DNA from 3 places in the Tepidibacter aestuarii genome. Region 1 is predicted to be linked to each of the others. Evidence: riboswitches for the same ligand, from Rfam matches in the RefSeq annotation. Region 1 holds a riboswitch; each other region holds the start of a gene.
The links. A riboswitch is a leader RNA that binds a small molecule or an ion and turns the genes downstream of it on or off. The one in region 1 is predicted to bind cobalamin.

Region 1 (3,582 bases):
TAATAAGCAATCTTTATATTTTATTAAGATCTCATCTAATTCTTTTTTTACTTTTTTTCTATCAAAGCCTTTGACATTTATTATTGTCTTTCTTTCGGAATTGTTTCCAATTGCGCTTGTTACGACTTTTGCATATGCGTTAATTTTTCCTCCTATTATCCTACCTTTTTCGGGATTCAGAAGAATGCTTTTAGATTCAAGAATACTATCGAGGGAATAAAATCCTATATTTATAGTATCCTCGGCTATTATGGTACATGCATTAGCGTATTTAACGAAAACACTTTTTTTAGAATGAATCAAAGTTTTTCCTCTTCCGCAAACGCCACCCTTTATATATATATCTCCATTTGTTGATACTATCTTTTCTGCAGATCCTATTCCCATTATGCTGTCTATTGAAATATCTTCTGTTGCTATTACTTTAAAGTCATCACAAACAGTCCCTTTAACAGTAACTGATCCATCGAAAAAAATATTACCTGTTTCATAGCCAACGTCTCCGTCTATAATTAGATGTTTTAGAATAGATACTTTTCCATTGTTGTGAGAAAGTGCACCGTTTGTCAACGCTCTTAATATTATTTTGTTACCTTCTTCAAACTCTCCAACTGTTTTTCTATCGAAACTTAGCCTTTTATCGTTTCCTGGTTTTGATGGTATTATATCACCTTTTACATTTAAACCATCAACACCTTGAGTTGGGGGTGTTTTTTCTCCTAAGTAATCGTTTTTATTTACTTCATATATAAGATTCATTTCATAATGATTAGTTGAACCATCTTCTCGTACATTTGGTTTTTTATCTGGTAAATCTAAATATTTTATTGTAGCATCTTGCCCATTTTTAGCTGGTGTTGCTTTAGCTATTAATATGTTTTCTTGTGTTTGTATATTTTCATCGAGTATAGTATAGATTATTCCGTGCACTATATTGTTTGATTCTAACTCTGATAATATAGATTGAATTATTTGTTGCTTATTATTTTTAAGCTCATCTGTTGATAAATTCAACTTGAAGTGTACTTCGGTATTATCTGATGATATACTCAACTCCACTTTGGGTTTTAATATACCTATTTCTACATTTTCGTCTGTAATGTTTTCTAAAGCATTTTTGAGGTTTAAAAAATACTTTATACTTATTCGTGGATGTGAGATTGATATATCTGAAAACTTTGAAATATCAAACCCTTGTTTTTTTGTCTTTATATAAAGTTTTTCTTTATCTTCGAAAATATCAAAATATTCATTTTGTATTATGTACATAAATCACCTCGTATTTATTTGGGCATATACAATATATCGGGTAATGAAACTTGAATATTTAGTAAAAATTTTATTATAACTAATAGGAGATTATATCCCTTTTTAAATTGTGGATAAATATAAATTCTGTTATGGTTTCAAAAAAATTTAAACTTAAGGTTCTTCAGAGAAGAATTTTTTATATATTAAATATAACATTTTTAGAAAGTAATAAAAATAGAAAAAAATATTTCTTACATATATTGTAAAGAAAGAAATTGTGTGATATTATAATAATAAGAAAACTTAATAGAATATGCAGGTCCTTAGTTTTAGGATAACAGGGAAGAACGGTTAGAATCCGTCGCAGCCCCCGCTACTGTAATTGATGATGAAACCTATAAAACCACTGCGAGTTATTTTGCGGGAAGGATAGGGAGTAAGATGAATCATAAGTCAGGAGACCTACCTGTATAGAGTTTTCAGCCTTCGGAGGGAAGGGTCAGGAAAAAAAGAAATTATTCCTGTCCTAGTACGTCGCTTAGGCAGGTTTTTTATATATTTTTCTTTCCCTAAATATTTTTTTTCGCCCCAGGCCTGTAAGAGGCCTGTTTTTTTTGGTATATAAAAATTTGATTTATAATATAATAAAAAAATATAATAAAAAAGAGGTGATTTAATGACTCATAAAGAAATGACATTTAGGTTGTTATTTGCTCTTTTTATAGGGGGAGTAGTTGGTCTTGAAAGAGAAAAATCTCATCAATGGGCAGGATTTAGAACGCATATATTGGTTTCTATAGGTTCTTGTGTTGTTGCTGTTACGTCATTGATGTTGTTTAAAGAATATATACAATATGTAAATTTGGATCCTGCTAGGATGCCGGCGCAAGTGCTATCAGGAATTGGTTTTTTAGGGGCCGGAGCGATACTTAAAACGTCTGATAGTATAAGAGGACTTACTACTGCGGCTGGTGTCTGGGTGACTGCTTGTATAGGAACGGCTATTGGATTTGGATATTATTATTTAGCGTTTGTATCTTGTTTTTTGCTTATTATGACATTATATACTTTAAAGTTTATAAATAAGAGAATATTGCTTAGTAAAACTACTACGTTGTATATTAATACAAAAAATATTTCAAATATAACATCAAAGGTTATAGAAATAGTAGAAGGTAATAAGATTTTTATAAAAAATATAGATATATCTCCTGATGAATATAAGAATTGGGATATGAAAATGGTCGTAGTTTATAATAGTAAGATAGAATTTAAAGACGTTGTAAAAAGTATTTTAGACTTGGATGATGTCGTGAAAATTAGACATGAATAGAGAATATTTAATTACTAAAATTCACAAAAGATACAATTAAATCAATTCTACTATCTAAATAAATGTATAAGGATGTGTTGTGTTTTGAACAATATAAAGTTAATAACTGATAGTTCGTGTGATTTGCCTGAATATATAATGAAAAAGTATAATATATCTGTTATACCATTGAATATTTTATTTGACGAAGATTCTTATTTGGACGGGGTGGATATAACTAAAAAAGAATTTTATGAAAAAATGAAAAATAGTACTAATCTTCCTAAAACATCTAGTCCAGCTCCAGATCGTTTTGTAAAAGAGTTTCATTGTGAGGAGGATAATATTATTGTAATATCTTTATCCTCTGGATTATCTAGTACGTATAATAATGCTTTAATAGGTAAAAATATGTACTTAGAAGAAGTCGGTAATAAAAGAATAGAGATAATAGATTCTAAAAATGGATCTATGGGAGTTGGATTATTAGTTTTGGCTGCTATTAAGATGATTGAAAAAGGAAAAAGTATAGATTATATAGTAGATAAGATTAATAAAGATGTAAAAAATATTTCAACTTACGTTGTACTTAATACAATAGAAAATGCAGCTAAGGCCGGTAGAATAAGCTCTTTTAAAGAAAAAATAGTTCAAGTTTTAAATTTAAAAATAACTGTAAAAGTTGAAGATGGACTTGTGAAAATATATAGTAAAGCTAGAGGAGATAAGAAGAGTTTAAATAAATTGATCGATTTTATAGAAAATGAAGGAGTTAATGCTTCCGAAAAAATATTGGCAATATGTCACTCGAATGCGCTAGATAAAGCTTTAAAATTCAAAGAAATGGTTAATAATAAATATAACTTTAAGGAAATAATAATATCTGAAATAGGAGCAACTATAGGTTCTTATTCATCTGAAGGAGCTTTATTAATTAGTTTTTAATAAATAAGGAGGAAGATATGTCAATGAATAGAAATGAAATTAAAGGTGAATTTAAGTGGGATTTAGAAAGCATA
Region 2 (3,582 bases), 1.3 Mb from region 1:
TTCCAACCATTTTGTATTCTTCATTATCTTTATCTACTATGCTCTCACCTAAATACATAAGCCCTCCGCATTCAGCATATATAGGCTTATTATTATCATGATACCTTTTTATATCTTCTCTTATAGACTTATTTTCCTCTAGTTCTTTTGCAAATATTTCTGGAAATCCACCACCTATGTATATTCCATCGCACTCAGGTAAATATTTGTCATTTAAAGGACTAAATGTCTTTATAGTAACCCCCATATCCTTTAGCATATCTATATTATCCCAGTAATAAAAATTAAATGCCTTATCATACGGTATAGCTATTGTTATATTTTCAAACCTAGGTAAATCATACTTAAAGCTTGATACTACATCTTCTGATTTTGATATTTCTATTAATCTATCCAGATCTATATGTTCTTCTATTATTTGTGCTAAATCGCTAAATTTTTGTTCTAATTCTTTCATTTCAATTGTGGGTATTAGTCCTAGATGTCGGGAGGGAAGGGAAAATTCTATATTTCTTGGAATATATCCAAGAACTTCAACGTCTGTATACTTTTCGATAGCTCGTTTAACTATCTCAAAGTGACTTTTAGATGCTATATTATTTATTATAACTCCTCTTAAATTAATGTCTTTATCTAAACTTTTATATCCTAAAACCATGGCTGCTGCAGATGTAGCCATACTCTTACCGTCTATAACTAATATAACAGGAGCTTTAAGTATTTTCGAAGTGTATGAGCTTGTACAAGAATTTATGTCTATTCCAAATCCATCATAAAGTCCCATAACTCCTTCTATTACAGAAATATCTGCATCCTTAGAATTTTTTAGATATAAATGCTTTATTTTCTCATCACCTAGCATAAAAGAATCTAAATTTCTAGAGTTTCGCTTAGTTATATAAGTATGATACGAAGTATCTATATAATCGGGACCTACCTTATAAGGCTGCACTTTTAGATTTCTATTTTTCAAAGCTGACATTATCCCCATTGAAACAGTAGTTTTACCAACGCCACTACTAGTTCCTGCAATCAATATCTTATTCAATTGATTCACCCCTTTTTAAAAAAAACCTAACCATTTAAGGCTAGGTTTTTATATTCACAATTTAAAATATATTATCACCCTTCCCTCCGAAGGCTTCCCATTTAATTAATTGAAAAGGTATCCTGACTTAGATTCATCCTACTCCCTTACCTTCCTACAAATAATTGAAGTGGTATATTTTAGGTTTCGTCTTTCATTACAGTAGCGGGGGCTGTAGAGGATTTTAACCTCTTTCCCTTTTACCAATTAATTTTTATATTCTAATTTTGTATAATATCCTTTTATGAATTCAAAAGCAACTTTCATAAAAGGTTAAATAAAGACTTTTTTATAATATCATATAGGATATTATTATTCAATATTTCAAACCTTCGCCCTTGGTTTTATACGTATTCATAACCTACGATATTGTCGTCTCCAGTTGAATATATTCTGCTATTTTTTTCAACCACCAAGAAGTCATCTTCATTCCAATACCCATTTATTAAATTCTCTATCATATCACTATTCCCCTTTATTTCTTCAAAATTCCATTGTCTTTTTTTAGATATATTTATAACATCATGAGAATAATTTTCTTTTACTAATTTATTTGTCACATATACAGCTTTATTATATCTTTTTATCCATTCCTTAGATATTTGTGACAGATATTTTGCTCCTTTTTTTCCGTATTTCTGCTCATAATACTCATAACTTTCTCCAAGTCCTATGCTTTTTAAATCCTGCATATCTTGATTTATACCGTTTTTTTCTATCCAAGATGACATATAGTACATAGAATTTGGACTTTCTTCAAAATACTCTTTGTATTTTCTCTTAGAGCCTATAAAAAGTGTTATACAATCATGTACCTTAGGTACAACTATTTTTATATCTCTAGTTTGTATTCCATTAAGTGCATTTCCACAAAGTCCAAACCCCATTAATATATAATCGTATTTAGATGAATCTACGTTATCAATCTTTTTTTGTATACTCTCCTTCATCTTTTGAGGATACAAATGGTTGTACGAATCCATAAGTTCTATATCCACTATATTATCGCTAAGTGAACTGTAATAATAAAAATCCCTAGATAAAACATCGCATATAAGTGCTTTACATCTCATATCGTTTCCCCCCTAATTATAAGTATATATTTTTCAAAAACTCTTCTTGAAAATTTTCATATTTAGCTATATCTATATGTTCTGTATTATCCATATAGTAATTTATATCTTCTTCTAACTTATCATTGCAAAGAAATTTCTTAGCTCCTTCTCCTGCTGCATTTCCAAGAGATATTATATTTTCAGAATCTATATTTGGAATAAGTCCAATTACTTTTGCACTTTCCTTATTTATAAAATTACCAAACGCTCCCGCTAAACATATATAATCTAAATCTTGTACAGTTATTTTTTCTTCTTGCATCAGTATATTTATTCCACTTCTTATAGCTGATTTTGCTAGTTGTAATTGTCTTATATCATCTTGAGTTATGGATATATCCTCAGTTATTTTAAATTCATATTTTTTATCTTTTTTTACTACTCTATTACTCAATTTTATATTTTTTATTTTTTGTGGATTGGTTATTTTTCCTGTTTTATTTATTATTCCTGCTTTTAGCATTTCGCTTACTATATCTACTAATGCTGAACCACATATTCCTCTCGCCTTTTTATTATTTATAGTTTCGTATTCTATATCTTCTTTTATCTTAAACTTATTTATAGCTCCATCAAATGCCTGCATCCCAAATTTTATATTGGCGCCTTCAAAGGCTGGACCAGCTGCTGTTGAACATGCTAAAAGAGATTCTTTAGTCGATAAAACTATCTCTCCATTCGTTCCAAGATCTATCAGTAATATGTTTTTATCATTATCAATCAAATCAGCTTCTATCATAGCAGCTACCGTATCTGATCCTAAAAAACCTGCTATATTAGGTAAAAACATCACAACAGCATTTTTATTCATGTTATCAAATAATATATTAGATCCCCTATCGTATAACATATCTCTATTAACAGGTATAAAAGGAAGCTTTGATAAAGTATATAGATTAAGTCCCCAGAATATGTGTGACATAGCAGTGTTTCCTACTATTACACATTTATACACATCCTCTTTAACTATGTTAAACTTATTTAAAATAAGTCCTATATTATAATCTATCTCTTCTATAATTTTTTGTTTTAATATATCAATCCCATTTCTATTTTCTATTGTATAGTTAATTCTAGATATAACATCGGCACCATATAATGACTGAGGATTTTGAAACGATTTGACACTCATTTGTTCCCCTGTATTTAAATTCAATAAGTATATTGCAACAGTTGTGGTCCCTATATCTATTGCAATACCGTATTTTTCATTGGAACAATTATCTTCTTTAACATCTATAATCTTATCTTTATATAAGATTATATTTATAGGTTCATTGTAGTTCATATTAGATATATTTTTCATTATTTCATTATCAATATATACATTTCCTAATTGTTTTTTTATTAAATCTATTATGCTTATTCCATTTTCAAAAT
Region 3 (3,582 bases), 1.3 Mb from region 1:
TATGAGATTTTCTAGAGGATGTATAGCGGGAATTAAGTACTGCTGTATACTTCCTAATGGAGATGTTCATATATGTCCATATTTACCAATTAAAGTAGGAAGTATTAGAGAGCATTCTTTTGATCATATATGGGAAAATGCAGAGATATTCAATAAACTTAGAAATTACAAGGAGTATAATGGAAATTGCGGTAAGTGTGAGAATATAAATATATGTGGTGGATGTAGAGCTAGAGCATTCAGTTCGAGTGGGAATTATATGAATGAGGATGTGTTCTGTTTAAAGGAGAAAATAAATGGATAGTATAGACAAGTTGATATTAAATGAAGTTCAAAATGGAATACCTCTTGAAAAGAATCCTTTTAGAAATATAGCTGATAAACTAAATATAAAAGAAGATGAAATAGTTAAAAGAATAAATGAATTAAAAGAAAAAGGTTATATAAGAAGGTTTGGGGGTATATTTGATAGTCAGAGTTTAGGAATAAAAAGCACGCTTGTAGCTGTAAAGGCAAAAGATATAGAAAACACATCAAAAATAATAAACGAATATAGTGGAGTAACTCATAATTATCAAAGAGATGATGATTATAATATATGGTTCACTTTAATGGCTTCATCAAAAGAAGAACTTGAAAATATACTCAAGGAAATAAAAAACAGAATACGATGTGAAGATATTATAAGCCTTAGTTGCGTAAATAGGCACAAGGTTAAGGTATATCTTGATTTTGATAATAAAGGGTGATTTAACTTGATAGATAAAATAGACAGAGACATTATAGTTCATCTATCTAAAGATATAGAGCTGACTAAAACCCTATATAAAGATATGGCAAAAGTATTTGATATATCTGAGGATGAGTTGATAAATAGATTAAAAAAATTAAATGAAAGAGGCTACTTAAAGCGTATATCACCTATAATTGTCCATCAAAAAAGTGGTTATGATAGTAATGCTATGGTTGTTTGGAAGATAGAAAAAGATAAAATAGAATATTTTATAGAGATGATTAAGAACATAAAGAGTATAAGTCATGTATATGAAAGGCAAGTATGTTTACGTTGGGAATATAATTTATATACTATGATTCATGGAATAAATAAAGATGAAGTAGATAGAATAATAAACTATTTATCAAATAATATGCAAAATTATTCATTTAAAGTATTGTACACATTGAAAGAATTAAAAAAAACTAGTCCGAATTTAGAAGGGTTAATTAAAGTAATCTAAAAAATAATGATAGAAGTTCTTAATGATAGACGAAATTGTTTCAAAAATTTAACTTTAATTTGTTGCATACATTTAAAAATAAAAAATAGTGTAAAAATGAAACGTATATGTCGCTAATTGGTAAATGTGGTAACAAAATGTATAAAAAAAATCCTTTCTTTTTACTATATATTAATATACAATATGGATGTAACATAAAAAACTTAATATTGAAGATTATGGGTTTTATTAAAAATTAAAAGGGAAGACCAGTGAAAAACTGGCACAGCCCCCGCTACTGTAAGCAGTAACGAAACCTCGATAAACCACTGGGTAAAACTGGGAAGGTGAGGAAGTAGGATGACTGTGAGTCAGGATACCTGCCTATAATTTTAAAAGCTATTTCGGAGGGAGATGAGCGTTATGATAACAGGTGAATTATATCCTGAAATTATACATATCAAAAAACTCCTATAGGAGTTTTTTTTTGGAAGAAGAGGTATGTAATGATAAAAGAAAACAACATAATGAACAGTTTAGAAGTTAAAAGAAAAAAATCATTTTTAATCGGAGGAGTATTATTATTTTTATCTTTATTACTTCTTATAATGTCTGTAAACATAGGACGAGCAGATATTAAGATAATGGAGGTTGTAAGAATTATTGCAGCAAAGATAACATCAAATACAAGTATATTAGAAGGCATAAGTAAGTCTAAGGTCGCTATTGTATGGGATATAAGGTTACCTAGAATTTTAGTAGCTCTCTTAGTAGGTGGAGGACTTGCTGTGTCTGGTGCAATATTTCAATCTCTTCTTATGAATCCTCTTGCAGATCCATATACTATAGGGGTTTCAACAGGTGCAGCTTTTGGAGCGGTACTTTGTATATATATGAATATATTTATAGTAAAAACTCCTATGCCTATAACACCATTTGCGTTTTTAGGGGCAATACTGACGTTGCTAATAGTTATGAAAATAGCAAATATAGATGGCTATATGAGTTCATCTAATCTAGTTATAGCGGGAATAATAGTAAGTTCTATACTATCAGCGGGAATAAGCTTTTTAAAAAGCACATCAGGAGAACAAGTTTTTGCCATTATATACTGGCTTATGGGAAGCCTTAACTCAAGAACATGGTCTCAAGTTATTATAAGTTTTCCTATTATTCTTATATGTACATTAGTATGTATATATTTTGCTGATGATTTGAATATATTAGCTTTTGGAGAAAAGGAAGCAAGATCTCTGGGGGTTAATACTAAAAGAACAAGAAATATATTTTTAATATCTGCATCGTTGATAACTGCTGTTTGTGTATCGGTTAGTGGAATAATAGGATTTATAGGGCTTGTAGTTCCTCATATAGTTAGATTTTCATTGACATCTGACAATAGATATCTTATACCAATATCATCTTTATTAGGATCTATATTGCTTTTAATGGCAGATAATATATCAAGATCATTATTTAATATAGATATTCCTGTAGGAGTTATAACTACTTTATTTGGGGGTCCATTCTTTATATATATATTTGTAAGTAGAAACAAGAGTATACAATAAATTCAGAGGGTGGTTAAATGATTAAGGTTGAAGCTGTTAGCTTTAAATATAATGAAAAGATGATATTAGATAGTATAAGCTTAGATGTAGATAAAGGGAAGTTTCTATCTATAATAGGACCAAATGGATCTGGCAAAACAACACTACTTAATTTATTGACTGGATATTTAAAAGCTGACAAAGGAAGCATTGAATATATGGGTAAGAATATTTCAAATTATAGTGTAGAGGAATTATCACAAAATTTTGCAGTAATTAATCAAAAAGGAGATATAAAATTTCCATTTACATGTCTTGAAATAGTTATGATGGGAAGAAAACCTTTTTTAAAAAGAATCAATAAACTTAGTCAAATAGATAAAAAAATAGTCTATAAGGCAATGGAGAGTACAGATACTTTGAAGTTTGCAAATTCTATTATAACTCAGATTAGTGGAGGCGAATTTCAAAGAGTCATGATAGCTAAAGCATTGACTCAAGAGCCAAAGGTTCTGTTTTTGGATGAGGCATTTTCTGCTATGGACATATCTCAAAAAATTAAATGTTTAAAAATCATTAAAAAATTAGTAGATACAAAGAATGTAACTGTTATATCTGTTATACACGATCTTAACTTAGCTTATATGTTTAGTGATGAAGTTTGTGTACTTAAAGATGGAAAAGTTGTAGCAAATGGAAAAACTAATGATGTAATGACAACTGACTTTATAGGAGAAGTATTTGATATACAGGTAGATCAAGTAGAGGATAAGGGATTTTTAATAAGAGCTTAAGTTTATAATAATAAAATTGTA

Region 2: another riboswitch for cobalamin. It lies ahead of M2214_RS01280 (cobyrinate a,c-diamide synthase); the one in region 1 lies ahead of M2214_RS12855 (MgtC/SapB family protein).
Region 3: another riboswitch for cobalamin. It lies ahead of M2214_RS01420 (FecCD family ABC transporter permease); the one in region 1 lies ahead of M2214_RS12855 (MgtC/SapB family protein).

What each region holds. Positions count from the first base shown of each region.
Region 1 covers NZ_OW235315.1:2,602,939-2,606,520, reverse strand. The annotation lists gene M2214_RS12860 (DUF342 domain-containing protein) at 1-1,269, opposite strand, end outside; cobalamin riboswitch at 1,552-1,735, shown strand; gene M2214_RS12855 (MgtC/SapB family protein) at 1,928-2,584, shown strand; gene M2214_RS12850 (DegV family protein) at 2,669-3,508, shown strand; gene pepF (oligoendopeptidase F) at 3,526-3,582, shown strand, end outside.
Region 2 covers NZ_OW235315.1:258,788-262,369, reverse strand. The annotation lists gene M2214_RS01280 (cobyrinate a,c-diamide synthase) at 1-1,048, opposite strand, end outside; cobalamin riboswitch at 1,144-1,327, opposite strand; gene M2214_RS01275 (DUF1638 domain-containing protein) at 1,432-2,160, opposite strand; gene M2214_RS01270 (ASKHA domain-containing protein) at 2,177-3,582, opposite strand, start outside.
Region 3 covers NZ_OW235315.1:287,727-291,308, forward strand. The annotation lists gene M2214_RS01405 (radical SAM/SPASM domain-containing protein) at 1-304, shown strand, start outside; gene ahbA (siroheme decarboxylase subunit alpha) at 297-749, shown strand; gene ahbB (siroheme decarboxylase subunit beta) at 756-1,238, shown strand; cobalamin riboswitch at 1,442-1,619, shown strand; gene M2214_RS01420 (FecCD family ABC transporter permease) at 1,724-2,788, shown strand; gene M2214_RS01425 (ABC transporter ATP-binding protein) at 2,806-3,561, shown strand.